One region of the Sinorhizobium sp. RAC02 genome, then DNA from elsewhere that is predicted to be linked to it. Evidence: predicted binding sites of a transcription regulator. Region 1 holds the regulator's gene; each other region holds the start of a gene.
What was found. The regulator PhoB, encoded in region 1, activates phosphate uptake and scavenging genes when phosphate is short. The targets are predictions, from matches to a motif close to TGTCATNNANCTGTCAT.

Region 1 (9,665 bases):
ACTCAAGAAGCTCTGGAGCGAAGGTCTGAGCGCGAGCCAGATCGCAGCGCAGCTCGGCGGCGTCAGCCGTAACGCCGTCATCGGCAAGGTGCACCGCCTGAACCTGCCGGGCCGCGCGAAAGCCGGCGGCACGCCGACCGCCGCCCGCCCGAAGCGTCCGGCCGTTGCAACGCCGCGGCCGTCGAACTTCGCGGCCCGTCCGGTCCCCGCTCGCGTGGCGGCGCGCCCGACCGGCGCGATCCTCGCCAAGGAAGACATCGACGCCGATTTCGACGCACAGACGGAGCAGCTTCCGGTTCCCGCCAACGGCAACAAAGTGGTTGTGCCGATGTCGCGGAAGCTGGAACTGACCGAGCTGACCGAGCGCACCTGCAAGTGGCCGATCGGCGACCCGCTGAACGACGACTTCCACTTCTGCGGCAACGAGTCCCCGGACAACTCACCCTACTGCACCTACCACCAGCGCCTCGCCTACCAGCCATCGGCTGAACGGCGCCGGATGCGCTAGCAGAAACGAAGAGCTGAATGCGATGAGGGCCCGGAAGGGCCCTTTTCTTTTGTGCTGGCGAGAGACGCGCAGCCCCAAAAACGCAAACAGGCCCCGAAGGGCCCATTTCCGTCCTTGGGAGGAAACGCTTGGCTCAGGTTTCCAGCGAGTAGCCAGCGCCGCGAACGGTGCGGATGACGTCCTGCATGTTGGCGAAGTTGAGCGCCTTGCGCAGGCGCCCGACATGCACGTCGACGGTGCGCTCGTCGACATAGATGTCATGGCCCCAGACGCCATCGAGAAGCTGCGAGCGCGAGAAGACGCGGCCTGGCGAGGTCATCAGGAACTCCAGGAGGCGGAACTCCGTCGGGCCGAGGCGGACCTCGCGGGTGCGACGGTGCACGCGATGCGTCTCGCGGTCGAGTTCGATATCGCCGCAGCGCAGCACCGTCGAGACGACCTCGGGTTTTGCACGGCGCAGCATGGCGCGAACGCGCGCGACGAGCTCCGGCGTCGAGAACGGCTTGACGACATAGTCGTCGGCGCCGGTCGCTAGCCCGCGCACGCGCTCGCTTTCCTCGCCGCGTGCCGTCAGCATGATGATCGGCAGGCGCTCGGTTTCCGGACGCTGGCGCAGCCGCCGGCACAGCTCGATGCCCGAAACGCCCGGCAGCATCCAGTCGAGGATGAGAAGGTCCGGCAGGCGCTCCTGCAGGCGCATCTCGGCCTCGTCACCGTTCAGGATCGTATCGACCTCAAAACCTTCGGCCTCGAGATTGTAGCGCAGGAGGACGCTGAGCGCCTCCTCGTCTTCGACGACGGCAATTCTGGGCACCATGGAGGTGAAACTCCTTACTCGGAGGCGTCGGTAACGTCGGCAGTGACCACCGACGTCGTGGTGTCGTCCTTCGGGCGTTCACCCTCGGGCTGCGAGCCGGTCGCCATGTAGTAGATGGTTTCCGCAATGTTGGTCGCGTGGTCGCCGATGCGCTCGATGTTCTTGGCGCAGAACAGGAGATGCGTGCAGGGCGTGATGTTGCGCGGATCTTCCATCATGTAGGTCAGGAGTTCGCGGAACAGCGACGTGTAGATCGCGTCGATCTCGTCGTCGCGCTCGCGGATGGCCTTGGCCTTCTCGATCGAGCGGGTCGCGTAGACGTCGAGGACTTCTTTCAGCTGCATCAGTGCGAGTTCCGCGAGATGCTCGAGACCGCGGGTGAGCTTGCGCGGCATGCCCGAGCTCTGCACCGCGATGACGCGCTTGGCGGTGTTCTTGCCAAGGTCACCGACGCGCTCCAGTTCGGCCGCGATGCGGATGGCGCCCATGATTTCGCGCAGGTCCGCCGCCATCGGCTGGCGCTTGGCGATCGTGACGATCGCCTTCTCGTTGATCTGGCGCTCGGCAGTGTCGAGGATGACGTCCTCGGAAATGACCTTCTGCGCCAGAGCGCCATCGGTCGCGACCAGGGCGCGGACGGCATCCGCAACCATCTGCTCGGCCGTGCCGCCCATCTCGGAGATGCGGCGGGAGAGGTACTTCAGTTCTTCGTCGTAAATCGAGACGATATGGGTCGATGACATGGTTCTGTCCTTAATGCGCTCGGGTTTTCAGGGCTTTGGCGACGATCGCGTCAGCCGAAGCGGCCCATGATGTAGTCCTGCGTGCGCTGGTCGTCCGGGTTGGTGAACATCTTGTCGGTGTCGTTCTCCTCGACGAGATTGCCGAGGTGGAACATGGCGGTGCGCTGCGAGACGCGGGCCGCCTGCTGCATCGAGTGCGTCACGATGACGATCGTGAAGTTGGCGCGCAGCTCGTGGATCAGTTCCTCGACCTTGGCGGTCGCGATCGGGTCGAGCGCCGAGCACGGCTCATCCATCAGGATGACTTCCGGGCTGACGGCGACGGCGCGCGCGATGCAGAGGCGCTGCTGCTGGCCGCCGGAGAGACCGGTGCCGCCTTCCTGCAGACGGTCCTTCACCTCGTTCCAGAGGCCGGCCTTCTGCAGGCTCTTTTCGACGATGGCATCCATGTCCGCCTTCGTCTTGGCGAGGCCGTGGATGCGCGGGCCGTAGGCGACGTTTTCATAGATCGACTTCGGGAAGGGGTTCGGCTTCTGGAACACCATGCCGACGCGGGCGCGCAGTTCCACGACGTCGATGCTCGGATCGTAGATGTCATCCGTATCGAGCGTGATCCGGCCGGTGACGCGGCAGCCTTCGATCGTGTCGTTCATGCGGTTCAGCGTGCGCAGGAACGTCGACTTGCCGCAGCCCGACGGGCCGATGAGCGCAGTCACGGTGTTTTCGCGGACGTTCAGGTTGACGTCGTAGAGGGCGCGCTTGTCGCTGTAGTAGACCGAAACGTCCTTGCCGATCATCTTGATGGAAATGTCGTTCATTTTCTTGTCCAGCGCTTTCTCGACTGCTGCTTCTGACATGATGTTCATCTGTCTATAACCTTCTACCAGCGCCGTTCAAAACGGCGGCGCAACAGGATTGCACCCACATTCATGAGGATGAGGAAGATGAGGAGGATGATGATCGCTCCCGACGTGCGCTCCACGAAGGCGCGTTCCGCCTCGTTCGCCCACATGTAGATCTGCACCGGAAGGGCCGTTGCGGGCTCAAGCGGCGTTGACGGAATGTCCGCGACGAAGGCGACCATGCCGATCAAGAGCAGCGGTGCGGTTTCGCCGAGCGCATGCGCCAGGCCGATGATCGTGCCCGTCAGGATGCCCGGCATGGCGAGCGGCAGGACGTGGTGGAACACGGTCTGCATCTTCGAGGCGCCGAGGCCGAGGGCCGCTGCACGGATCGACGGCGGCACGGCCTTGAGAGCGGCGCGGGTCGCGATGATGATGGTCGGCAGCGTCATCAGGGTCAGCACCAGGCCGCCGACGAGGGCTGCCGAGCGCGGGAAACCCGCGAAGTTGACGAAGACGGCGAGGCCGAGCAGACCGTAGACGATCGACGGCACCGCGGCGAGATTGTTGATGTTGACTTCGATGAGGTCGGTGAAGCGGTTCTTCGGGGCGAACTCCTCGAGATAGATCGAGGCGGCCACACCGATCGGCAGCGACAGCGCGAGCACGATCAGCATCATGAAGAGCGAGCCGACGGCCGCGACGCCGACGCCGGCGGCTTCCGGACGGCTCGATGCGCCGTTGATGAAGATACCGGTATTGAAATGCTTGGCGAGCGCGCCGGTTTCAGCAAGCTGGTTCATCCAGCCGAGCTGCTTGTCGGAGATCTTGCGGTTGCTCTCCGCGACGGAGAGATCGATCTGCCCCTTGAACGCTGAGTCGAGATCGCCGTGGGCGAGGAAGGTGACCGTCTGCGTGGTGCCGATGAGTGCCGGATTGGCCGTGATGAGGTCACGCAGCTGAACGCGGACGCTGTCCGAGATCATGCCGTTGACCGCCTTGAGGCCGGCGCGGTCGTCTTCGCTGACGCCGAGCACCTTGGCAAGTGCGTTGCGGGCAACGACCGGATAGTTGGCCGAGACCAGCTTCTGCGGATTGGTGGCGCGCTCATTGTTCTTGTCGATGATCTGTTCCGAGAATTCGACCGGAATGGTGATCATCGACTGCTGGAAGGCGGTATAGCCCTTGGAGACAACCGAAAACAGCAGGAGGAACAGGAACAGTAGGCCAAAGCTGATTGCGGCCATGCCGTAGAGACGGAAGCGCCGTTCGGCGGCGTAGCGGCCACGCAGACCGATATCGCGGCGTTGAGGCTTGGCGGCAGCACCTAGGGCGGCCATCGAGGGGCTCGTAGAGACCTGGCTCATTCGTACTGCTCCCGGTATTTGCGCACGATATAGAGGGCGTAGATGTTAAGGCAAAGCGTGATGACAAACAGCGTGATGCCAAGCGCGAAGGCCACCAGCGTCTGAGGCGAGGTGAACTCGAGGTCCCCCGTCAGCTGGTTGACGATCTTGACCGTCACCGTCGTCATCGGCTCGAACGGGTTGAGCTGCATGCGGGCGGCAACACCGGCGGCCAGCACCACGATCATGGTTTCGCCGACGGCGCGCGATGCGGTCATCAGGAGTGCGCCGACGATGCCGGGCAGTGCCGCCGGCAGGATGACGCGCTTGATGGTTTCCGAGCGGGTGGCACCGAGGCCGAGCGAGCCGTCACGTAGCGCCCGCGGCACGGCGGTGATGATGTCGTCCGACAGCGAGGAGACGTAGGGGATCAGCATGATACCCATAACGAAACCGGCGGTCAGAACGCTCTGTGCCTGGATGAAGTTCGAATAGTTGCCGGTGACGAGACCGTTCAGCTGGGCGGAGATGTCGCGCAGGAACGGGCCGACCGTCACCAGGGCAAAGAAGCCGTAGACGATCGTCGGAATGCCGGCGAGCACTTCAAGCAAGGGCTTGGCAACCGAACGGACCGTGCGCGAGGCGTATTCGGACATGTAGATCGCCGCGAAGAGGCCGACGGGCACGGCAACCAGCATAGCGACGAAGCCGATATAGAGCGTGCCAGCGAGCAGCGGGATCAGGCCGAACTGACCGGACGAGTCCGTCGCACCGGCGGCGGCAAAGCGCGGATCCCACGTCGTGCCGAAGAAGAATTCCCAGGCAGGCACCATGTTGAAGAAGTGGATGGCTTCCGTCGCCATGGAAGCAACGATGCCGATCGTCGTCAGAATGGCGATCGAGGAGGCCGCGATAAGGCCGACCAGCATCACCCCTTCGACGCGGTTGCGGGCGCGGAACCTTGGCGCGATCGACCGATAGGCAAAGAGGGAACCACCGACTGCCGCGAGGACGACAAGGATCGACAGCATCATGCTGCTCGTGCCCGTCATGCGGTTATAATCGTCCGCAGAGGTCAGCATGTAGGGCGCCGGATCGGCTGCCAGCGGTACACCCTTGCCGGCCAGAACGGTGCGCGCGGTGGCGCCATCCGCAAACACCCCAGCCCGCTCTTCGGGCGAGAGCAGCCGCAGGCCGCGGGCGATGGCGCCGATCATGTTGTAATTGAGGTTCTGCGTCGCCTGCGGTTCGGCCTTCACCTCATCAGGGAAGCCGGCGCGCACGGTAGAGCTGATATAGAACGGGCTCGCGATGATCCAGACGAGGAGCACGGCGATCGCCGGAAGCATGGCCCAGATGGCAACGAAGGAGCCATAGTAACCCGGCCGGGAATGCAGGTTGGAAAGTTTACCGCCGGAGAGCGCGTTGGCGCGCCAGCTGCCGACCAAATAGCCCGCCACGCCGATGACGGCGATGATGAGCAGAAGAAAGGAAATACTCATTTAGGAAACTCTCCCGGCGAGATCATCCGCGCTGTCATTTTGTTTGTCGCAACCCCAGACGCAAAACCGCTCATGCACTTTTGCTGGTGTTGCTCCGAGCGTGCCCAATCGCCCGCCCCGACCGTTCGACAAGGCGTCCCATTCCCGGCCGAAGAACATGACGTGGGCGAAAACTGCCCGAAAGGGAGCGGCCGGTGCGGCGCTCCTCGAGGAGCGCCGCACCGGCCCAAGTCAATTACATGATCTTGCCGTCAGCGAAGGCCTTGCGGATCTCTTCGCGCTCTGCATCCGGAGCAGCGACCAGCCCGTATTCAGCCAGCGGGGAGTCTGCACCGATCATGTCGTCGCTCGTGAAGAACTCGACATATTCCTTCAGGCCCGGGATGACGCCGAGATGTGCCTTCTTGACATAGAAGAACAGCGGGCGGGAAACCGGGTACTCGCCGGAAGCGATCGTTTCGGTCGACGGAACGATACCGTTGACGGTGGCGACCTTCAGCTTGTCGGCGTTGTTTTCGTAGAAGGAGAGGCCGAACACGCCGACGCCGGACTTGTTGGCGGCGATGCGGGCGAGCGTTTCGGTGTAGTCGCCGTCGATGTCGACAGCCAGACCGTCCTTACGAACGGCTACGCACTTGGAGAGCTGCTCCTTGGCGTCGGCAATAGCAGCCTTGATGACGTCCTGAGCGCCCGAGTCCTTGCAGCCGTGAGCAAGGATCTTCTCTTCGAAGACTTCGCGCGTGCCGTGCTTTTCGCCCGGGATGTAGGCGGCGATTTCGGCGTCCGGCAGGTCCTTGTTGACTTCCGACCACTTCTTGTAGGGGTTGGCGACGAGCTTGCCGTCGACGACGACTTCAGCGGCGAGCGCCAGGTAGAGGTCCTTCGGCTCGAGCTTCAGGTCGGCATTGCCGGCGTCGGTTGCGAAGACGATGCCGTCGTAGCCGATCTTGACTTCCTGGATTTCCGTTACGCCGGCAGCCTTGCAGGCTTCAACTTCGCTGTCCTTGATCGGACGCGAGGAGTTGGCAATGTCAATGGTTTCCGGGCCGACGCCCTTGCAGAATTCCTTCAGGCCGCCCGACGAACCGCCGGACTCGACGATCGGGGTCTTGAAGTCCGGGAAGGTCTCGCCGAACGTCTCAGCGACGATCTTGGCGTAGGGAAGAACGGTGGAGGAGCCTGCGATCTGGACCTGGTCGCGCGCAACGGCAACGCCTGCGAAAGCGGCGGAAGCAACGAGCGCCGCAACAGTGAGCTTAAGAGATTTCATCTGGGTTCTCCCGAAGAGGACATATGTGGGAAGCGCTGTTCTTGCGCTCTCTGCCGTTGACCGGCGGCTCTTCTCTAAACCCCGATCGCCCTCTCTTTTATGTCAGTTTGACGAAACATTTGTGACACGTTAAATACATGAAATTATTTAGTAATTTTAATTTACGCCAAACTAGTACGACTTTTTATGTCAGAACTTGACGGTAAACACCGTTCCCTTGCCCACTTCGGACTTCACCACAAGGCGCGCCCGGTGGCGGGTCAGGATGTGCTTGACGATGGCAAGACCGAGACCTGTGCCTTTCTTGGAACGGCTCGCCTCCACGTTAACCCGATAGAAACGTTCGGTTATCCGCGGCACGTGCTCCGGCGGGATGCCAGGACCGTAGTCGGTGACGCTGAGTTCGACGGGCGTGTCGCCGCCGCCGGACAGCACGACGTCCACCCGCTTGCCCTCCTGGCCATATTTGCAGGCGTTTTCGATGAGGTTTTCGAAAACTTCGACCAATTCATCGCGGTCACCCGGAACGGACACGGGATGTTTGGGCAGATCGAGCTTGATTTCGACACCAAGATCCGATGCCAGCGGCTGCAGGCTGTCTCGCACATGGCCGAGCAGCGGCACCAGATCGACGGTCTGGTCCGGCGTGAGGTTCGAGCGCAGTTCGAGGCGGGAGAGCGAGAGCAGGTCATCAACAAGGCGGCTCATGCGCGTCGCCTGCTCATGCATGATGACAAGGAACCGTTCATGCGCCTTGGCATCGTTCTTGGCCGGGCCCTGGAGGGTCTCGATAAAGCCGCGCAGCGACGCGAGCGGCGTGCGCAGTTCATGGCTGGCATTGGCAATGAAATCCGAGCGCATGCGGTCGATACGACGGGCCTGGGATATGTCCCGGAATGTCAGCAGCCAGAGCGGTTCCGTCGTCGGACCGGCGAGCGGGGCAATGCGCACGACATAGACCGTCTCGGACGGCAGGCGCTCGGCGTGCTCGGTTTCGCGTGGCTGTCCCGAACCGATGGCATCCCGCACCATGTCGAGAATGCCGGGCGCGCGGATCCGGCCGGCAAAGTCACTGCCTTGCGGGATCGGACCGAAGATGGCTTCTGCCGCACGGTTCTGGAGCTTTACCGTTTCACGCGCCGACAGAAGAAGCGCCGGTGCATCGAGCGCGCCAAGAACGGCCGCTATCGCCGTGAGGTCGTCGGCAACCGGAGCAGGCTCGACGGCCGGCTGTATGGAAACGGGTGCGGCGGCCCCAGCCATGGCCGTGCTGCCGGCCTCAGCCGCACGGCGCTCCAAGCGCAGAAGGCCCGCGATGACGAGCAGGAGGACGGCGAACGACACCCAGCCGAGATGAAGCCCGGCCAGCCACATCATGAAGCCGACGAAAACGGCCGACGCAATGAGAACACGCTCGCCCCACAGTTGCGCCGCCAGCCAGCCGAGGCCCGTCCGCTGATCCGTCACCGCCACCCATTCCCTTGCAAGCATAGTATCCTCCGCACCTCCATCGATTCTCCATGGATAGCGCAGCTTCATGACATGTTTTTCACGGTGCGCTTGAATTCGCAATCCGGTTGTGGCCACCTCTCAGCGTCGCGGTATGCGCCGCAGCTGTTTCTGAAGGAGTGAACGATGGCGGAAAAGGTCGAAAGCCGGGCTGTGGAGCTGGATATCGACGGCAAGAAACGGGTGTTCGATATCGACGATCCAAAACTTCCCGACTGGATCGACAAGAAGGCGTACCAATCGGACGACTACCCCTATGACAAGAAGCTCGATGAAGACGAGTATGAAGAGACGCTCGAACGTCTGCAGGTCGAGCTGGTCAAGGTGCAGTTCTGGCAGCAGAAGACCGGCAAGCGCATCATGGCGATCTTCGAGGGGCGCGACGCCGCCGGCAAGGGCGGCGCCATCCATGCCACCATGTCCAACATGAACCCGCGCTCCGCCCGCATCGTCGCGTTGACCAAGCCGACCGAGACGGAACGCGGCCAATGGTATTTCCAGCGCTATGTCGCGACCTTCCCGACATCAGGCGAATTCGTGCTGTTCGACCGCTCGTGGTACAACCGCGCCGGCGTCGAGCCGGTCATGGGCTTCTGCACGCCGGAGGAGCACGAGAAATTCCTGAAGGAGACGCCGCGCATCGAGAAGATGATCGCCTCCGAAGGTATCCATTTCTTCAAGTTCTGGCTGAATATCGGCCGCGAGATGCAGCTCAAGCGCTTCCACGATCGCCGGCACGATCCCCTGAAGGTCTGGAAGCTCTCATCGATGGACATCGCCGCACTCGACAAGTGGGACGACTACACGGAAAAGCGCGATCGCATGCTGAAGGCGACCCATACGGACCGGGCGCCGTGGACGGTGATCCGCGCCAACGACAAGCGCCGCGCGCGCATCAACCTGATCCGCCACATCCTGACGACGCTCGACTACGAGGGCAAGGACGAAAAGGCTATCGGCGAGATCGACAACAAGATCGTCGGCTCCGGCCCGGGCTTCGTCAAATAGGGGCCTGACGGCTCACTCCCCCGGCAGGATGCGGACGGCGTAGAGGTTCACCGCCGCATCCCCGCCGGTCATGTCGCTGTTCAGCACCAGATGCCCCGCGCCGCTCGGCGAGAGCGAGCG
Region 2 (9,665 bases), on a different replicon from region 1:
TCGCGGCGCTCGTGCTCCTGCTTGCCGCACTCGGTGTGGGCGCGGCGGTTGGCGAGACGGCAATCCCGCTCGATGTCGTGGGGAAGACCGTGGCGAACCGTCTTTGGCAGGCGGGTTATGCGCTGGAGCCGATCGACGAGGGCATCATCTGGAACTACCGACTGAGCCGCGCCGTGGTCGCCGCCTGCTGCGGCTCGGCATTGGCGCTTTCCGGCGTGATCCTGCAATCGCTGCTGCGCAATGCGCTTGCCGATCCTTATATTCTCGGCATTTCGGCTGGTGCCTCGACCGGCGCCGTCGCCGTCGCGATCCTCGGCATCGGTGCCGGCATGCTGACGCTGCCGATCGGCGCTTTCATCGGCGCGCTTGTCGCCTTCGCTCTGGTCAGCGTTCTGGCCGTGCGCGCCGGGCGCGGCACCAGCGCGATCATTCTGGCAGGCGTCGCTGGCTCACAGCTCTTCAACGCGCTCACCTCCTTCATCGTCACCAAAGCGGCCAATGCCGAGCAGGCGCGCGGCATCATGTTCTGGCTGCTTGGCAATCTTTCCGGCGTGCGCTGGCCGGATGTCTGGCTGGCGCTGCCGGTCGCGCTTGCCGGCCTGCTCGTCTGCCTGTGGCATGCCCGCGCGCTGGACGCCTTCACCTTCGGAACCGAATCGGCCGCCTCCCTCGGCATTCCGGTGCGCCGTGTTTACGTCGTGCTGATTGCCATTTCCGCGTTGATGACGGCCGTCATGGTCTCGATCGTCGGCTCGATCGGCTTCGTCGGTCTCGTCATTCCCCATGCCGCCCGCATGGTCGTCGGCGTGCGCCACGGCTTGCTGCTGCCGGCCTCGGCGCTGATCGGCGCCATTTTCATGATCGCCGCCGACGTGCTGTCGCGCGTCATCATCCCCGGCCAGGTGCTGCCTATCGGCGTCATCACGGCGTTGTTCGGCGCACCAGCCTTTGCGCTCATCTTAAGTCAGAGGAGATCGGCGCTATGACACTGGTTGCAAACGGACTTTCCTGGTCGGCGGGTGGCACAAAAATCCTGTCGGATGTCTCACTCGACGTGCGCCCCGGCGAATTCCTCGGAATCATCGGCCCGAACGGGTCGGGCAAGACCAGTTTGATGGCGCTCATCGCCGGCATCCGCAAACCGCAGCGGGGCGAGGTGACGCTGGACGGCAAACTGCTTTTGGCGCACGGGCGGCAGGCGATCGCGCGGCGCATTGCCTTCGTCGAGCAGCAAGCGGAAACGACGGAACGCATCACGGCGCGCCAGGCCGTCGAACTCGGCCGCACGCCCCATCTGGGCGCGCTAACACCCTGGTCGAAGGCGGATGATGCCGTCGTCGACCGGGCGCTGGAGGAGGTGGACATGGCGCATTTCGCCAACCGTCTCTGGCACACGCTGTCCGGCGGCGAGCGCCAGCGGCTGCATATTGCCCGCGCGCTTGCCCAGCAATCGCCGATCCTTCTGCTCGACGAGCCGACCAACCATCTCGACATCGGCCACCAGATCGGCCTGCTCCAGCTCGTGCGTGAACAGGACCTGACCGTGGTCGCAGCGCTTCACGACCTCAACCATGCCGCCATGTTCTGTGACCGCATCGCCGTGATGCAGGCAGGACGCATCGTGGCCCTCGGCGCCCCCGCCAAGGTGCTGGAGCCGCAGCGTCTGCACGACGTGTTCCGCGTCACCGTCGATATCGAGCGCGACAGCGCTGGTGGCTGCTTCATCCGTTACCGCCGGCCCAATCCGCGACCGGCCAAACTCAAGCTCGTTGCAGAGGCAAGATGAAAATCCGGCTCCTTCTCGCCGCGGCCGTGATGGCCGTTCTTTTCCATTCCCTTCCGGCCGCTGCCGAGACGTTCAAGGTCGAGATGCGCAACCGTGGCGAAAAGGGCTCGATGGTGTTCGAGCCGGATTTCCTGGCGATCAAGCCGGGCGACAGCATCAAGTTCATCGCCACCCACAAGAGCCACAATGCCGCGAGCATCGACGGCATGGTTCCGGAGGGCTATGCCGGCTTCAAGGGCAAGATCAATGAGGAGATCGAGGTCACCTTCGACCAGCCGGGCTTTTACGGCATCAAGTGCTCGCCGCATTTCGGCATGGGCATGGTCATGCTCGTGAAGGTCGGCGAGGCGGAGTTGACCGATGCGATCCGCACGGTCGAGGTACCGGCCCGCGCCCGGCCGCGCTTCGACGACCTTTTTGCCCGCGTGGATGCGGGCGAGGGGAAGTGATGCACGGCGCGCTTTCCAACAGCAATCTCAAGGAAGACATCCGGGACTACTGGTCTCGCCGCTCGGAGACCTTCGACTTCGCGTTCGGCCACCGCATTCCGCAAGGGCCGGAATTCGACGCCTGGGCTGCGGCAATCCGTGAACGGCTCGGCCCGGAGCCGCGTCGCGTGCTGGAGCTTGCCTGCGGCACTGGCGAGGTGACGCGCCTGCTGCTCTCGCTCGGCCATGAGGTGACGGCGCTCGATTTTTCCGAGGCGATGCTGGCGGTTGCGCGGGAAAAACATGCCGGCGCGAAAAACCTTCGCTTCCTGCTTGCCGATGCGGAAAACCCGATGGAGCCGGACGAGAGCTATGACGCGATCGTCTGCCGCCATCTTGTCTGGACTTTGACCACGCCGGAACAGGCCTTTGCCGAATGGTACCGCATGCTGAAACCCGGCGGCATGTTGCTGTTCTTCGATGGCGACTGGGCAGCGCCTACCCGCGTCGGCCGTCTGGCGAGCCGCGCCATTGCCATCATCGACAGGTTCGCTGGTGTCGATCCGTTCTATGACGGCGCGATGAGCGACCGGCACTCCAGCATCATGGAGCGTCTGCCGTTTGGTGACGGCCTGCGCGTCGAACGCGTTTTGCCACTGCTCGAAGCGGTCGGTTTTCGGGATATGACGATCGGCTCCCACGCGCCGATTGCGGCGGCACAACGCCGTACGGCTAACCTGCGCAACAGGCTGCGCACGCTGCTCTACCGCCGCTTCATCCTTTGCTGCCGGAAGTAGCATCGGGCTCCGGCTCCACCGTGAGCTTGACCCGGTCGGCGGCAAAGCGCGTGCGGGAGAACTGGATCGGCGTGCCGTCGAGGTCCGTATTGACGGCCGTCGCCACCAGGATGATCGCGCCAGGCGAGAGTTTCAGGTGCCGCATGTCGTCGCCCTCCGCATGGATGGCGGATATTTCCGTTGAACGACGCACGTAATCCGGCACACCGAGTTCGCGGAAGGCAGCGGTGACGGAGCGTGTCCGCTCGTAGATCCCGCCAATCTCGGCGAAGCGGTCGGCCGGGAAATAATGCGTCCCGCGCGAGATCGGCCGTTTGTCGGCGCTGTTGACGGTTTCCATTCGCACGCACAGCGTGCCTGCCGGCAATCCCAACGCTTCCGCGACGACAGCGGGTGCGACCTCCGTGATCGCCTCCAGCAATCTACCTTCGATATCGCGTGTCTGATTGCCGAGTCCCTGCGAAAAGCGGGTGCGCCGCGAGATCGGGAAGCGCAGGCGGTCGCGCCGCTCGATGCGCGTGCCGATACCCTGGATCGGTCGAACGATGCCTTCTTCCGCCAGTGCTGCAAGCGCACTGCGCACCGTGTGCCGGTTCACGCCGAAGCGGCTCGCCAGCACCACTTCCGGCGGCATCATGTTAGTTTCGTCGAAATCCCCGTTGTTGATCGCCAGCCGCATGCGGTCCGCGATCTGCCGCCAGAGGGCGACGCCCGATTGCCGCTCTACCATTTTGTGCCTGTCATACCCTTGTCACGCGCCCCCGTTAAGACAAGACTTAGATGTTCGGTTGTCTAGATTAATAGACATTTGGAGAAATGACAATGGCATCACTACAGAAATCTGCCGAGGCCGCCGCCAAGAGCGCGGGCGGCGAGCGGCAGAGGGCGATGGGCCTGCTTGCGAAGGCAAGCCGGACAGAGTTGCAGGCAGCCTGGGATGCGCTCGGCGAAAAGCCGGTCGTCCAGCCGGTGCGCGGACCGGAAACCGGCCTCGTCATGGTACGTGGCCGTATCGGTGGCGGCGGTGCGCCGTTCAACCTCGGTGAGGCGACGGTGAGCCGCGCCAGCATCCGCCTCGACGACGGCACGGTCGGTCACGGCCAGGCGCTTGGCACCGATGGCGCAAAGGCGCGCCTTGCGGCGACCTTCGACGCGTTGTTCCAGCAGCCGGCCCGCAAGGCCGAGGTCGAGACGCTGCTCGACGCCATTGCTGCCCGCGTTGCCAAAGAGGACGCCGAAAAGGCCCGCCAGACGGCGGCCACCCGCGTCGATTTCTTCACCATGGTTCGGGGAGAGGACTGATGTCACTCGATACGCTCGCCTTTGCCGGTGGTTTTCAGAAGCCGGTGTTCGAGGCGCAGGCCGTCTTCCGCACGCTGATGGATTGCATGGCCCGTCCCGGCACGATCGGCCGCGTTGCCGCGGCCGTGACGCCGCCCGCACCGCTCAACGCTACCGCTGGTGCCGTGGCACTCACGCTCTGCGATCACGACACGTCGGTCTGGCTGACGCCGGTGCTTGCCAAGTCGGCACTGCCCGGCTGGCTCGCCTTCAATGCCGGCGCGACCGTGACGGAAGAGCGGCAGGACGCCCGTTTCGCCTTCGTGGAAAAGGGCGCGATGCTGCCCAATCTCTGCCTGTTCGCCCAGGGCACGCAGGAATATCCGGATCGTTCGACGACGCTCGTCGTCGAGATCGAGGCCTTCGAGGGTGGTCGGCCGCTGGTGTTGACCGGCCCGGGCATCCGCACGGAAGAAGAGATCGCGCCGCTCGGCCTGCCGGACATGTTCCCGCATTTCTGGTCGGAAAACCGGCAGGGTTTTCCGCGTGGCGTGGACCTGATCCTCGTTGCCGGTGACGGCATCCTCTGCCTGCCGCGCACCACCGTTCTTCGCGTCAAATCCGCCGCAGGGGAGGCCTGAACCATGTACGTTGCCGTCAAGGGTGGCGAAGCCGCCATCTCCAACGCCCATCGCCTTCTCGCCGACCGCCGCCGCGGTGACCGCTCGCTGCCGGCAATCGGCATCGAGCAGATCGTCGCCCAGCTTGGCCTCGCCGTCGACCGCGTGATGGCGGAAGCCTCGCTTTACGATCGTGCGCTGGCTGCGCTCGCCATCCGGCAGTCGCGCGGCGACATGATCGAGGCGATCTTCATCCTGCGTGCCTATCGCACGACATTGCCGCGCTTCGGCTATTCCAAGCCGGTCGAGACGGGCGCCATGCTGATCGAGCGCCGCGTCTCGGCGACCTACAAGGACCTGCCGGGCGGCCAGCTTCTCGGCCCCACCTTCGACTATACCCACCGCCTTCTCGACCCGTCGCTTCTGGGTGACGAGGCTGTCGAAGCGGGCCTGGAGCGGGAAGAGCCCGGCGAGCCGGTCATGCGCGTCTCCGACATCCTGGCCGATGAAGGCCTGGTCGAGGATGATGGCACTCTGCCGGACGGCCATGTCGCCGGCGACATCACACGCGAGCCGCTGGAGTTCCCGATGGCCCGTGACCTGCGTCTGCAAGCGCTCGCCCGCGGCGACGAGGGTTTCCTGCTGGCGCTCGGTTATTCCACCCAGCGCGGCTACGCCCGCACCCATCCCTTCGTCGGCGAAGTGCGCATCGGCGAGGTCGAGGTGGAGCTGGATATGCCGGAACTCGGCTTTTCCGTCTCGCTCGGCCGCGTCCAGGTGACCGAGTGCCAGATGATCGCGCAGTTCAAGGGCTCGGCGAAAAACCCGCCGCAGTTCACCCGCGGCTATGGCCTCGTTTTCGGCCAGAGCGAGCGCAAGGCCATGGCGATGTCGCTGGTCGACCGGGCTCTGCGCGCGGAAGAGTTCGGCGAGGACATCGTGGCGCCTGCGCAGGATGAGGAGTTCGTCATTTCCCATTCGGACAACGTCCAGGCAACCGGCTTCGTCGAGCACCTGAAACTGCCGCACTACGTGGATTTCCAGGCCGAACTCGATCTCGTACGCCGCATGCGGCGGGAATACGAGGCCGCGCAGAACATCGATCTTCCGGAGGCCGCAGAATGAATACGACCGACCTGGCGACCTACAATTTCGCCTATCTCGACGAACAGACAAAACGCATGATCCGCCGGGCGATCCTGAAGGCGATCGCCATTCCGGGCTATCAGGTGCCCTTCGCGTCGCGCGAAATGCCCATGCCCTATGGTTGGGGTACCGGTGGCGTGCAGGTGACGGCGGCGATCCTCGGACCGGACGATGTGCTGAAAGTCATCGACCAGGGCGCCGACGACACGACGAACGCCGTCTCCATCCGCGCCTTCTTCCAGAAGGTGGCCAATGTCGCGGTGACGACGAAGACCCGCGAGGCGACGATCATCCAGACGCGCCACCGCATTCCGGAAGAAAAGCTGACGGCCGGGCAGACGCTGGTCTACCAGGTGCCGATCCCGGAACCGCTTCGCTTCCTCGAGCCGCGCGAGACCGAGACGCGCAAGATGCATGCGCTGGAAGAGTATGGCCTGATGCATGTCAAGCTGTACGAAGACATCGCCAAGAACGGCCATATTGCCACGACCTATGCCTATCCGGTGAAGGTCGAGGGACGCTACGTCATGGACCCGTCGCCGACCCCGAAATTCGACAATCCGAAGATGCACCGCTCGGAGGCGCTCCAGCTTTTTGGCGCGGGTCGCGAAAAGCGCATCTATGCCGTGCCGCCCTATACCGAAGTCGTCAGCCTCGATTTCGAGGACCATCCCTTCGAGATCCAGACCTTCGACAAGCCCTGCGCGCTGTGCGGCGCGGAGAATGTCTATCTCGACGAGGTGGTGCTCGACGACAGGGGCGGGCGGATGTTCGTCTGCTCGGATACCGACCACTGCGAAGACCGCTGCGCCCACGGCCACCGCGGTCCTCTCGCCTATAACAAGGAGGCTGCCGAATGACCGACATGCCGCTTCTCAAAGTCCGCGACATCTCGAAATTCTACGGCGCGCGCATCGGCTGTAAGAACGTCTCCTTCGACCTCTGGCCCGGTGAAGTGCTGGCGATCGTCGGCGAATCCGGCTCCGGCAAGACGACGCTGCTGAATTGCCTCGCAACGCGGTTGATGCCGAGCTCCGGCGCCGTCGAATACCGCATGCGCGACGGCCAGATGCGCGATCTCTCCCGCATGAGCGAGGCGGAGCGCCGTTTCCTGATGCGCACCGACTGGGGCTTCGTGCACCAGAACCCGGCGGATGGCCTGCGCATGGCCGTGTCGGCCGGCGCCAATGTCGGCGAGCGGCTGATGGCCGTCGGCGAGCGGCACTACGGCAACATCCGTGAGACGGCCGGATCCTGGCTCGGCCGCGTCGAGATCAGCGTCGATCGCATCGATGACCAGCCGCGCGACTTTTCCGGCGGCATGCGGCAGCGCCTGCAGATCGCCCGCAATCTCGTCACATCGCCGCGCCTCATCTTCATGGACGAGCCGACGGGCGGCCTCGATGTTTCGGTGCAGGCACGCCTGCTCGACCTGCTGCGCGGCCTCGTCCAGGACCTCGGTCTCTCGGCGATCATCGTCACGCACGATCTCGCCGTGGCGCGTCTCCTCTCGCATCGCATGATGGTGATGAAGGACGGTCTCGTCATCGAGCAGGGCCTGACCGACCGCGTGCTCGACGATCCGCGCGAAGCCTATACCCAGCTCCTCGTCTCCTCGATCCTTCAGGTCTGAAAGCATGGTCCCGAAAAGTGGAATCCGGTTTTCGGACGAGACCATGCGTCAAAAGGAAAAGTGACATGCCCACACCCCTCGTTGTCTCCGAAGTGGCGAAGAGCTTTACCATGCATCTTCGCGACGGCATCCGACTGCCTGTCATGTCGAATGTCACCTTCTCCGTGAAGTCAGGCGAATGCGTCGTGCTGGGCGGACCGTCCGGTATCGGCAAGAGTTCGCTGCTCAAGATGGTCTACGGCAACTACGCCGTCGATAACGGCCAGATCCTGGTCGATCACGATGGTAAGCTGCTCGATCTCGCGACCGCCGATCCACGCACGATCCTGTCGGTTCGCCGGGCGACGCTCGGTTACGTCAGCCAGTTCCTGCGCACCGTGCCGCGCGTTGCAGCCGTCGATGTCGTGGCCGAACCACTCACCGCCCGTGGCGTCGATGCAGCCGAGGCGAAGGCGACGGCAGAGGCCATGCTGGCCCGTCTCAACCTGCCGCGCGAACTGTGGCAGCTGCCGCCCGCCACCTTCTCCGGCGGCGAACAGCAACGCGTCAATATTGCCCGCGGCTTCATCACCGATCACCGCATCCTGCTGCTCGATGAGCCGACCGCCTCGCTCGATGCGAAGAACCGCGCCGTCGTCGTCGGCATGATCGAGGAGAAGAAGGCGGCCGGCGTCGCGCTGCTCGGCATCTTCCACGACGAGGACGTGCGCGAAAAGGTCGCCGACCGCATCGTCGACGTCTCTGCCTTTTCGCCGCGAAAGGCCGCCGCATGACCAAGCTGTCCGAAACACCGCTGATCCACCCGACAGCCGTCGTCTCCGATACGGTGCTCGGCCGCTACACCGAAATCGCCGAGAACTGCCGCATCAGCGAAGCCGAGATCGGCGACTATTCCTACATCATGGATGGCGGCTCGGTCTGGTGCGCAACGATCGGCAAGTTCGCCAATATCGCCTCGTCGGTCCGCCTCAACGCCACCAACCACCCGATGTGGCGCGCGACGCTGCACCACTTCACCTATCGGGCCAACGATTACTGGCCCGATGCGGAGCAGGAACCGGATTTCTTTGCCTGGCGGCGCGAGCATCGCGTCACCGTCGGCCATGACGTGTGGATCGGCCATGGCTCGACGATTTTGCCGGGTGTCACAATCGGCAACGGGGCTGTCATAGGGTCCGGCGCGGTCGTCACAAAAGACGTCGAACCCTACATGATCGTCGGCGGCGTGGCAGCGAAAGTCATCCGCGAACGCTTCCCGCGAAGCATCGCCGAACGCATGGAAAAACTCGCCTGGTGGGACTGGGATCATGCCCGGTTGCGTGCCGCTTTGGACGACTTTCGCAAACTTGACGCAGAAGCCTTTCTTGCCCGTCACGACGGTTGAGCGGGCATGTGCAATGCCGGAAATTCAGGCCTGTGGACTGTAATTTTTCCGACATGAAACTGACATCGCCGCTTCATCAACAGCGTTTACAGCCAATCCCGAAAACGACATCGCCCCACCATGGGCTCGTTACTGGAAATTAAGAGGGATCCGCCATGTTCCGACTGAAGAATGTCACCCGCCGTTTTGGCGAGCGCGTTGCGGTCGACGCTGTGACCTTCGACATCCCGCAGGGCCAGATGGTCGGCGTCATCGGCCGCTCGGGTGCCGGCAAGTCCACCATGCTGCGCATGATCAACCGTCTTGCCGATCCGAGTGAAGGCTCGATCCATTTCAACGACGTCTTGGTTTCGTCGTTGCGCGGTTCGGCACTGCGCAACTGGCAGCGCGACTGTGCGATGATCTTCCAGCAGTTCAACCTTGTGCCGCGCCTCGACGTCTTGACCAACGTGCTGCTCGGCCGCCTCAACCACCGTTCGACGACGCTCAGCATCCTCAATCTCTTCACCCGCGAAGAGCGCATCATGGCGATTGCCGCCCTCGAGCGCCTCGGCATCGAGCAGACGGCGCTCCAGCCGGCCGGCACGCTG
Region 3 (9,665 bases), 1.8 Mb from region 1:
CCGCTTCCAGGGCGCGCATGTTGCCAAGATCGCCGGAAAGCTTTCGGCCTGACGTTCTCCTGAAACGTCACTGAAAAGAGGGTGCGGCCACCGTCAGGGGCCGCACCCTTTTTGTTGTTCGCAGGTCTGAAGAGGTGGCGGGCGGAGCCGACGCCTACGCTGGCCTGCAAGAATCCAGAAAAGCGGACTAAGACCCCCAAGAGGGATGGAAGGCTGGTGGATGGTGCGAGATGCGCAATTCGCCGAGGTTTTCTGAGTATCCAAATTAAAATGCTTCCACACTGGAGAGCACCTTTGCGATGGCGGTGCCATGCGGACTGGGCCGCGTGTCGTGTCCCGCCGACATCAAGGTGCAGTGCACATCATCGTAGGAACCAAATTCGCGCATGTCTTGCATGATTCGATCGACACGCCGTGCGTGGAGAAGGCTTTCGTCGGGCTGAGCACGCCAGTATTGCTATCGCGCTGGAAAAACCCCGCGTGACTGCGAGGATCGATGAATACTTCCGTCATATCGAATGGGGTTGGGTATCCATGGCGAATGGCGTAGTCGATCAGCTTTGGTGCTGCGCAGGTAAGGGGCTCGTTGCCATCCCTGCAACTGGCTACCATGTCTTCCGACAATCTTTTCCCACCACGGGTCACAACCGGGCGCTGAACGTCAGGGCATATTATCGTATTGCCCATGCGCCTTGCCGCAGCCTCGAAGCCGTTTTTGTTGCCATCTTTCGAGCATGCAATCAGAACTTTATGCGATGGTCCTTTCGGCACCAGGACGCCGACCATGAAACGTCGGTTTTTGGTCGCCCAGTCCGCACTCGCGGTTATCATCAGGTTCGCGATGAAAATCTCTATGTATGCTTTGCTGGCCCCGCTCTCGATGAGGTGCTGGCCAACCCCGTGAACGTTCCTGCAGTTTCGGCAGACACCTGCGCCGTAATGAAGCCTGTTGCCGTATGCCATGGGCAGCTTTATGGTCTGTTGCGGGGGCGTGCGGCTGTTCACCACCGCCTGGCACTTCAAGCACCGATGCGGACCAACTCCACCGCTCCCAGGACACCAAGCCATTCCGTTTGCGCAAGCCATGTCCCCTCCAAGCTAAATTCTATTGGCCTGGAACGGCCTTGAACCTCTTCCCGTGGATCGATGGCAACGATACCGCGATTCCATGCTTGCGCAAGGGAAAGCGACGCTTAAAACGGGAAACTCTTGCGGGTAGTAGCCGCTAGCGAGTGTGATTTTTTTCCTAGTCAAAAATCCTGATTTCGGGGAATTCAGGTCCCCGCGAGACGCGGGCTATGGTGCGGGCGGCGGGGATCGAACCCGCACAGCCAAGGCCGAGAGATTTTAAGTCTCTTGCGTCTACCAGTTTCGCCACGCCCGCATGGTTTTGCTTTTCAGGGAGTCAGGCCGGCTCGTCAAGACGGCGTTTGTCGGCAGGTCCTATTTTGTCGGCCGCACGAGCGAGATGACCCGCGGCTTTGAGGGCGCGTCAAGCCATTCGATCCACTTGTCCCGCTCTTCTATCGTGTCGAAGAAGCGCCAGAGCTTGAACTCTTCGTCGGTGGTCTCCAGCATCTCGCCGATCGATGCAAGCTCCAGCGGAAGCGTCACTTCGTTGCCGTCGAAGCGTATGAAATAGACCCCTTCGGCCGCGAGACGGACAACCTGGCCGGTGCCGTAACTTCCATCGGGATCGTCGACGGTGAAGTACATTCCGGTCAAAGTGTCAAAAACTTTGTCGTTCATAGGTTTCCAATGCCAGTTCAAAAAAGACGCACGCCTGATTTCATTTAATCGAATGCACCGGTTCGTCAATCGTTCGCTTCTTCCGCACCGCTCCCCAACGCGGAGCGGCGATACGCTCAGCCCGAGAAAACGCTGAGCGTCAGATAGAACAGCGCCGAAATCGCTGCTGCCGAGGGCAGCGTCACGATCCAGGCGATGACGATGTTGCCGGCGATTCCCCAGCGCACTGCCGTAACGCGACGGGCGGCACCCACGCCGATGATGGCGCCGGTGATCGTGTGCGTCGTCGAGACGGGGATGCCGAGCCAGGTGGCGGCGAAGAGGGTGATGGCCCCGCCGGTTTCCGCGCAAAAACCCTGCATCGGGTTGAGGCGGGTGATCTTCGAGCCCATCGTATGCACGATGCGCCAGCCTCCCATCAGCGTGCCGAGCGCCATTGCCGCCTGGCAGGTGATGACCACCCAGAAGGGCACGTAGAATTCGCCGCCGAGATAACCTTGCGAATAAAGCAGCACGGCGATGATGCCCATCGTCTTCTGTGCGTCGTTGCCGCCGTGGCCGAGCGAATAGAGCGAAGCGGAGATGAACTGCATGACGCGAAACGTGCGGTCGACGGCGAACGGGGTCTGGCGCACGAAAAGCCAGGAGACGATCAAGACGAGGATCAGCGCCAGGAGGAAGCCGATGGCGGGCGACAGGAAGATGGCGCTTGCCGTCTTGATGAGGCCGCTCCAGACGACGGCATCGAAACCGGTCTTGGCAAGGCCAGCACCAACGAGACCGCCGATGAGGGCGTGCGAGGAGCTCGACGGGATGCCGAAGATCCAGGTGACGACGTTCCAGATGATCGCGCCCATCAGGGCGGCGAAGATGACGAGCGGGCTGACAATGCCGGGATCGATGATGCCCTTGCCGAGGGTTTCGGCGACGTGCAGGCCGAAGAACAGGAAGGCGATGAAATTGAAGAACGCCGCCCACATGACGGCATATTGCGGGCGCAGCACGCGCGTCGAGACGATCGTGGCGATGGAATTTGCCGCGTCGTGCAGGCCGTTCAGGAAATCGAAGAGCAGCGCTATGCCGACGAGGCCGACCAGCAGCGGAAAGGCGAGGGTGGCGTCCATCAGACGTTCTCGATCACGATACCGCTGATCTCGTTCGCCACGTCCTCGAAGCGGTCGACGACCTTTTCCAGTTCGCCGTAGATCTCGCTGCCGATGATGTAGGCCATCGGGTCGGACTTGCCGTATTGCTTGAAAAGGTTCTTCAGGCCCTGGTCATGCAGCTCGTCGGAGCGGCCCTCAACGCGGGTGACTTCCTCGGCGATGGCGCTGAGGCGGCCGGCATGCACGCCGACCTTGTCGAGCAGTGGGATGGCCTCGGCGATGAGATGGGCGGCCTTGACGACGACGTCGCCCATTTCCTGCATGCCGGGCTCGAAACTGGTCTGCTCGTAGAGGCGGATGGTTTTTACCGTCTTGTGCATCATGTCGATGGCATCGTCCATCGACTGGATCAGGTCCTTGATGTCACCGCGGTCGAAGGGGGTGATGAAGCTGCGGCGCACGGCGAGCAGGACTTCACGGGTGATGTCGTCGGCCTGGTCTTCCAGCGCGATGATACGGTCGCAGTGTTTTTCCATGTCGGGGCCGCCGGCAAGCACCTGCTGGAGGGCTTCGGCAGCGCCGACGACGGTGCGGGAATGCTGTTCGAAATAATCGAAGAAGCGATCTTCACGCGGCATAAGTTTGCGAAACAGCGAGAGCATGGATGCCCCTTACATGGCTGGGGTTGTCATGCGGCTGTCATAATTGACCGTCAACGCGCTGGAAAGCGCGGATTCCGGCTTGTCACAATTCTCTGCCGCCCTGTGGATAAGCCGTAAAGCGGATCACGGCACGATCTTGAATGGCTGCTCGCTGACAGCAACGGCACCGCTTGCCGCATCGCGGAAACGGTAGCGCAGCACGTAGTCGCCGGGCGGCGGGCTGGTGAGGTTCAGCGTCAGCTTGGCGAAGACTTCCTGGTTGCGCACGCTGCCCTTGAAGTCGAACGAGCCGAAGGCTTTCTGTTCGGCAAGCTTGGTGCCCTTGGGGTCAAGCAGCTCGAGATCGACGGTGAAGTGCGATTCCAGCAGGCCGCCATCGGCGGATCGCCAGGTGAGGCCGACCGGCTCGACATAGGAGATCAGCGCCTCGCCAGGTTTGAAGCTCGCTTCCGGCCGCGCTGTGTACATTCCGTAGCCTTCCGGCGGAGCGGAGACGAAGACGGATTTGCCGATCGAAAAGGGCAGGGTGGCGGCGAAGGCGCCGTAAGCGTCGCGGATCGTGTTGTGCGCGCCGACCGTGTCGCCGGCGGCGGCCTGTTCCTCCGCCTTTTTTGCCGCGTCCTGAAGCGGACCGGCAAAGGCCAGCGTGGGCAGAAGCGCGCCGATAAAGCTCAGACGCAACAGGGACTTCGACACAAACATTCAGTCTTCCTCCAGCCGGATGGCGGCAGGATGCGAATTAGCGTGGCAACAGTCAAGAACGCCTGATGGCAAGTGCTAAGTCAGCTCTTCCAGAACAGCGGTGTCAGGATCACGAGAACGGTGAGGATTTCGAGACGGCCAAGTAGCATGAGGAAGGAGAGGAGATAGAGCGCTGCATCGTGGAAGCCAGCGAATGAGCCGGCCGGACCGATCGCCTGGGTGACGCCGGGGCCGACATTGGAGAGCGAGGTGGCGGATGCCGAAATCGCCGTCAGCACATCGTAGCCCATCAGGCCGAGCAGGATGGCGCCGATGGCGGAAATCGCCACATAGGTGATGAAGAACAGGAAGACGCCGCGCTGGAGATCGATATCGACGGTCATCGTCCCGTAGCGCACGGCATGAATGCCGTCCGGATAGATGAGGCGGTAGAGGCCGGTGCGGATGAAGTTGAACAGGATGATCAGGCGGTAGGCCTTGAGGCCGCCGGCGGTTGATCCCGAACAGCCGCCCATGAAGGTTGCGACGAAGGCGAGCGCCACGATGAAATGGCCCCATTGCGTATAGTCGTCGCTGGCAAAGCCGGTCGTCGAAAGGATCGACGAGACGGTGAAGAAGGAATGTGCCAGGGCATCGCGGAAATCGACGCCGTTTTCAAGGCGCTGGAAGACGCTGGCTGCCACGGAGAAAAGCACGAGATAGCCGAGGAACACACGGATCTGCGGATCACGCCACGCATCGACGCGGCCGCGCACGACGATGAGGATCAGCACCGAGAAGGGCAGGCTCGAGAGCGTCATGAAGAAGGTGGCGGCCCAGAGCAGCGGCAGGCTTTTGAAATAGCCGAAGGAGGCGTCATGCGTTGAGAGCCCGCCCGTCGCAACGGTGGACATGGCATGGTTCAGCGCGTCGAAGCGGCTCATGCCGAGGGCTGCATAGGTGATGGCGCAGATCAGTGTGATCGCCACGTAGATGGCGAGGAACGCGCGGGTGTAGCTAGCGATGCGGGCAAAGGGCTTGTCGGCGGTGTCGGATGATTCGAGCTTGAAGAAGGACATGCCGCCAACGCGCAGATACGGCATGATGAACAGCCCGAGCGCGAGAATCCCGATGCCGCCGAGCCAGTGCAGCAGCGAGCGCCACATCAGGATGCCGGGCGGCGCGTCGTCGAGGCCGACGATGACGGTCGAGCCCGTCGTGCTGATCGCCGAGACCGATTCGAAAAATGCCTGCGCGAACGTCAATTTCATCGAGGACAGCCAGAGTGGCATCGCACCGATGAAACTCGCGCTCAGCCAGAGCATGTTGACGACGAGGAAGCCCATGCGCTTGTTGAAGGGCGGTGGGCCGGCGCGGGTCGCTGCGGCCGTGGCGAGCGACAGGCCGCCGGTCATGAAGGCGGAAAGAAAGAAGACTTCCGAATCGGGATGGCCGTAATACACGTCGATAAACGCCGGGATGAGCATCGCCACGGAGAGATAGATGCCGCTGATGGCGGCGATATTGATGGCGGACCGGAAGATGGTGGCGTTCAACGAAAATCGTCCTGCGTGCCGGCCACCGCATCATTGATGCGGTATATTCAAAAATTCTACAGCGCCCTTTGCACGTCATGGATGACGTGCGGTTACTGTAGGCTCAGTCAAGTCTCGAAAGGCCGCGCGGCCGGGACGGGTGGTGTCTGTCGCTGCGATATGCAATAGCCTTTGCATTGTACAAACTCAAGGATGGCATCGAACGGCATGAAACCGGACGTCGACGCAGCCCGTGACGCATTGCGCGGGCTTTTTTCCGAAACACCCCTTCAGCTCAATGAACATCTCTCCGCCCGCTATGGCGCGGATATTTACCTGAAGCGCGAGGATCTCTCGCCGGTGCGTTCCTACAAAATCAGGGGCGCGTTCAATTTCTTCCGCAAGGTTTTGGCGAAAGAGGACGGCGCCCGCAGCTTCGTCTGCGCGTCCGCCGGCAACCATGCTCAGGGCTTCGCCTTCGTCTGCCGCCATTTCGGCGTGCCGGGCGTGGTCTTCATGCCGGTGACGACGCCGCAGCAGAAGATCAACAAGACGCGCATTTTCGGTGGCGAGTTCGTGACGATCAAGCTCGTCGGCGACTTCTTCGACCAGTGCTACAAGGCGGCCCGCGATCATGCTGCGGAGACTGGCGCGCTGATGGTGCCGCCGTTCGACCATGAGGATATCATCGAGGGGCAGGCGACGGTGGCGGCGGAAATCGTCGAGCAGCTCGGCGACACATTGCCGGATCTCGTGGTGCTCCCCGTCGGCGGTGGCGGGCTTGCCTCAGGGGTTACCGGCTATCTTGCCGACAAGCTCGGTCCCTCCAGTTTCCTGTTCTGCGAACCTGCCGGTGCGCCGAGCCTCAAGCGCAGCCTGGAAAGCAGAGCCGTGGTGACGCTCGACCAGGTGGATAATTTTGTCGACGGTGCCGCTGTCGGGCAGATCGGCGCGCTCAATTTCGCGGCGCTCAGCCAGTTTTCCGCTGATCAGGTCATGCTGCTCTCCGAAAACGCGATCTGCGTGACGATGATCGACATGCTGAATGTCGAGGGCGTGGTGCTGGAGCCGGCCGGCGCGCTGTCGCTGACGGCGCTCGATGCGCTCGGCCGCGAGGCGCTGGAGGGCAAGACGGTGGTGGCCGTCGTTTCCGGCGGCAATTTCGATTTCGAGCGCCTGCCGGACGTCAAGGAACGCGCCATGCGGCATGCGGGCTTGAAGAAATACTTCATCCTGCGGCTTGCCCAGCGCCCCGGCGCCCTGAAGGACTTCCTCAATATGCTCGGCCCGGACGACGACATCGCCCGCTTCGAATACCTGAAGAAATCCGCCCGCAACTTCGGCTCGATCCTCATCGGCATCGAGACAAAGGCGCCGGAGAACTTTGCGGTTCTCAAGAAAGCCTTCGACGGTGCGGGCATGCGCTACCAGGACATCACCGAGAACGAAATTCTCGCAAACCTCATCATCTAGAGAGAGCCGGGCTGCGCGCTCTCCTCTTGGAGGGCGCGGCGGCCTGTGTTAGCAATTGGCCATGGCATCGTTCTTTTCAAAACTCTTCGGTCGCGGCAGCGGCCCGGCAGCTCCGGCGAAAATCGCTGAGGAAACCGAGGCCTACAACGACCTTACGCTCGTCGCAGCTCCCATTCCGGAGGGCGGCCAGTATCGCCTTGCCGGGCGGATCGAAAAGCGGGATGGCGACCGGGTGTGGACCCGTTCCTTCATCCGCGCCGATCTCTTTTCCTCGCGGGACGACACGGTTGCCTCGACCTTCCGCAAGGCCAAGCAGATTGCCGACCAGCATGGTGCCTCGCTTTTCAGCGACGGCGTGGACAGCCGGCAGGTTTGAGACAGCGCGAAGCGGAATCCGCTTCGCTTTGTGAAAAGTCATACAAAGAGCATGAAGGCGCTGGAGAACCGGCGCGTTTGCCTGTATCCGCAGGAAACGACTTGTTGCGACCGTGCCGGTGCTGTTAGCTGCCGGCACGAAGAATCTGCGGACCGATCATGGGTACTGAAAATCTGATCCTGCTTCTCATCGAGGCCGGGTTCTATTTTGTCTTCATGGTGGGCATCCTGCATCTTCGCCATCAGTTGGGCATCGGCGTTTTCGTCGCCGCGCTCGGGGTGATGCACTTCCTCGAGACTTACTTGGCGGCCGTCTTCTACGTTGAATTGCCCTTCGGGATCATTTCGCCGGGTTCTTCCGTGCTTTTTTCCGGCAAGCTGATGATGATCCTCCTTCTTTATGTGAAGGAGGATGCGGCCGTCGTGCGGGCGCCGATCTACGGCCTGCTTGCCGGCAACTTTCTGACGGTGGGCCTCGGTTTCCTTCTGCGGCATCACCAGACCGTCAGCGCCGTGCCCGGTCGCCTTGCCGACCTCGCCTTCATCGACGAGATGGGCTGGCTGATGCTCTGGGGCACGACGCTGCTCTATATCGATTCGCTTGCCATCATCCTGCTCTACGAACGGCTCGGCCGGGTCTTCAAGCACAGCACGGCCATGCGCTTCTTCGTTTCCGGGGTCGTGGTTCTGACCTTCGACCAGATCGGCTTCTTTGCCGCCCTGCATTTCCTGAATGGTGCGCCGATCGAAGTCTTCTGGGGTGGCTGGCTTGCCAAGATGATGGCGGCCTGCGCCTATGCCGTGCTGATCACGATCTATCTCTCCTATTCGCGCATCTCGGCCATTCCGGTCTCGCCGCGGCCGATTTCGGATATTTTTGCCGATCTCACCTTCCGGGAGCGCTACGAGGATCTGCTCGACCGGTCCGGTAGGGACGCGCTGACCGGCGTCTACGATCGCAGCCGTCTGGAGTTCGAGGCGCCACGCATGCTTTCGGCAATGCTGGTGGACGGCAAGCCGCTGGCCCTGATGATCATCGATGCCGACCACTTCAAGGACGTCAACGACCGCTTCGGGCATCTGGCCGGCGATGGCGTGCTCAGGGATATCGCCGCCTGCCTGCAACGGACGGTGCGCGGCAACGACAAGGTCTTCCGCTTCGGCGGCGAGGAATTCGTGGTGATCTGCGAGAACATAACCCCCGATGCCGGCGCTGAACGAGCCGAGGCGTTGCGCCGCGCCGTGGAGACCGAAATTCACAGGCCAGACGGTGCGCCGGTGACGGTCAGCATCGGCATTGCCAACAGCTACAATGACGGTACGACGCTGAATGCGCTGCTTTCGACGGCTGACGCCCGGCTCTATGCCGCCAAGAATGCCGGCCGTAACCGCGTGATTTTCAGCTAGCCCCTCGGCTGCCGTTCGGATTTCACTCTCGAACCTCAAGACGGCAAATGGCTTTCGCCGTCCGCTCCCAAAACGCGATCTAGATTCGAGCCGTCACAAAAGGTTCATGCGCGCTTCCTATACGAATCCAAGGACAGTCCGGGCAATCTAGCAGGCAGTCGATGAGGAGTGGTGCAATGCGAGAGGCTGCCCGAAGCGACCTCGCCGCCGTTGGGGCCATCCTTTGCTGTCGATCGCATCTCCGCCGTTTGCGGGCCACCTCTCGGACATGCCGTTCTTTCCGGCGTACTGGCGCAGTTGTGCTATGTTTCCGGCCTCATCCTTCCCTCAATCCCGTGTCAAACTTCCTGACGCGCGAGACTGCATTCAACACTCCTGCTGGTTCACCTGCCGCCAGGTAACAATCCTCACCATCGACGGATATAGATCATGTTCGAAGACACCCATCTGAACCGCATCAAGGCCGAAATTGCCGACAGCTTCGACGAAGAGCTGGAAATGCAGATCGAAGAGGAGCGGCTGGACGACCTCGTTGCGGAGGGCATGTCCGAACCCGCACTGCCGACGCTGGAGCGCCGGGTCTATTTCCGGGAGCTGTTCCGCCTCCAGCACGAGCTAGTGAAGCTGCAGGACTGGGTACAGCACAAGAAGCTCAAGGTCGTCGTGTTGTTCGAGGG

Region 2: the regulator PhoB is predicted to act here: its motif matches at 3,750-3,766, upstream of phnF (phosphonate metabolism transcriptional regulator PhnF).
Region 3: the regulator PhoB is predicted to act here: its motif matches at 3,542-3,558, upstream of BSY16_RS04665 (DUF47 domain-containing protein).

The regions. Positions count from the first base shown of each region.
Region 1 is NZ_CP016450.1:2,797,560-2,807,224, forward strand. It holds gene BSY16_RS13440 (GcrA family cell cycle regulator) at 1-508, shown strand, start outside; gene phoB (phosphate regulon transcriptional regulator PhoB) at 642-1,325, opposite strand; gene phoU (phosphate signaling complex protein PhoU) at 1,340-2,068, opposite strand; gene pstB (phosphate ABC transporter ATP-binding protein PstB) at 2,119-2,934, opposite strand; gene pstA (phosphate ABC transporter permease PstA) at 2,949-4,277, opposite strand; gene pstC (phosphate ABC transporter permease subunit PstC) at 4,274-5,758, opposite strand; gene BSY16_RS13470 (substrate-binding domain-containing protein) at 5,994-7,028, opposite strand; gene phoR (phosphate regulon sensor histidine kinase PhoR) at 7,218-8,519, opposite strand; gene ppk2 (polyphosphate kinase 2) at 8,664-9,545, shown strand; gene BSY16_RS13485 (hypothetical protein) at 9,558-9,665, opposite strand, start outside.
Region 2 is NZ_CP016452.1:1,416,977-1,426,641, forward strand. It holds gene BSY16_RS27570 (FecCD family ABC transporter permease) at 1-986, shown strand, start outside; gene BSY16_RS27575 (ABC transporter ATP-binding protein) at 983-1,786, shown strand; gene BSY16_RS27580 (pseudoazurin) at 1,783-2,235, shown strand; gene BSY16_RS27585 (class I SAM-dependent methyltransferase) at 2,235-3,011, shown strand; gene phnF (phosphonate metabolism transcriptional regulator PhnF) at 2,989-3,741, opposite strand; gene phnG (phosphonate C-P lyase system protein PhnG) at 3,900-4,313, shown strand; gene phnH (phosphonate C-P lyase system protein PhnH) at 4,313-4,933, shown strand; gene BSY16_RS27605 (carbon-phosphorus lyase complex subunit) at 4,937-6,037, shown strand; gene BSY16_RS27610 (alpha-D-ribose 1-methylphosphonate 5-phosphate C-P-lyase PhnJ) at 6,034-6,918, shown strand; gene phnK (phosphonate C-P lyase system protein PhnK) at 6,915-7,691, shown strand; gene phnL (phosphonate C-P lyase system protein PhnL) at 7,757-8,464, shown strand; gene BSY16_RS27625 (DapH/DapD/GlmU-related protein) at 8,461-9,075, shown strand; gene phnC (phosphonate ABC transporter ATP-binding protein) at 9,231-9,665, shown strand, end outside.
Region 3 is NZ_CP016450.1:998,101-1,007,765, forward strand. It holds gene wrbA (NAD(P)H:quinone oxidoreductase type IV) at 1-52, shown strand, start outside; gene BSY16_RS04645 (hypothetical protein) at 346-963, opposite strand; tRNA gene BSY16_RS04650 (tRNA-Leu) at 1,300-1,384, opposite strand; gene BSY16_RS04655 (hypothetical protein) at 1,444-1,749, opposite strand; gene BSY16_RS04660 (inorganic phosphate transporter) at 1,866-2,873, opposite strand; gene BSY16_RS04665 (DUF47 domain-containing protein) at 2,873-3,517, opposite strand; gene BSY16_RS04670 (hypothetical protein) at 3,641-4,219, opposite strand; gene BSY16_RS04675 (TrkH family potassium uptake protein) at 4,300-5,754, opposite strand; gene ilvA (threonine ammonia-lyase) at 5,962-7,206, shown strand; gene BSY16_RS04685 (HlyU family transcriptional regulator) at 7,268-7,582, shown strand; gene BSY16_RS04690 (GGDEF domain-containing protein) at 7,738-8,988, shown strand; gene ppk2 (polyphosphate kinase 2) at 9,418-9,665, shown strand, end outside.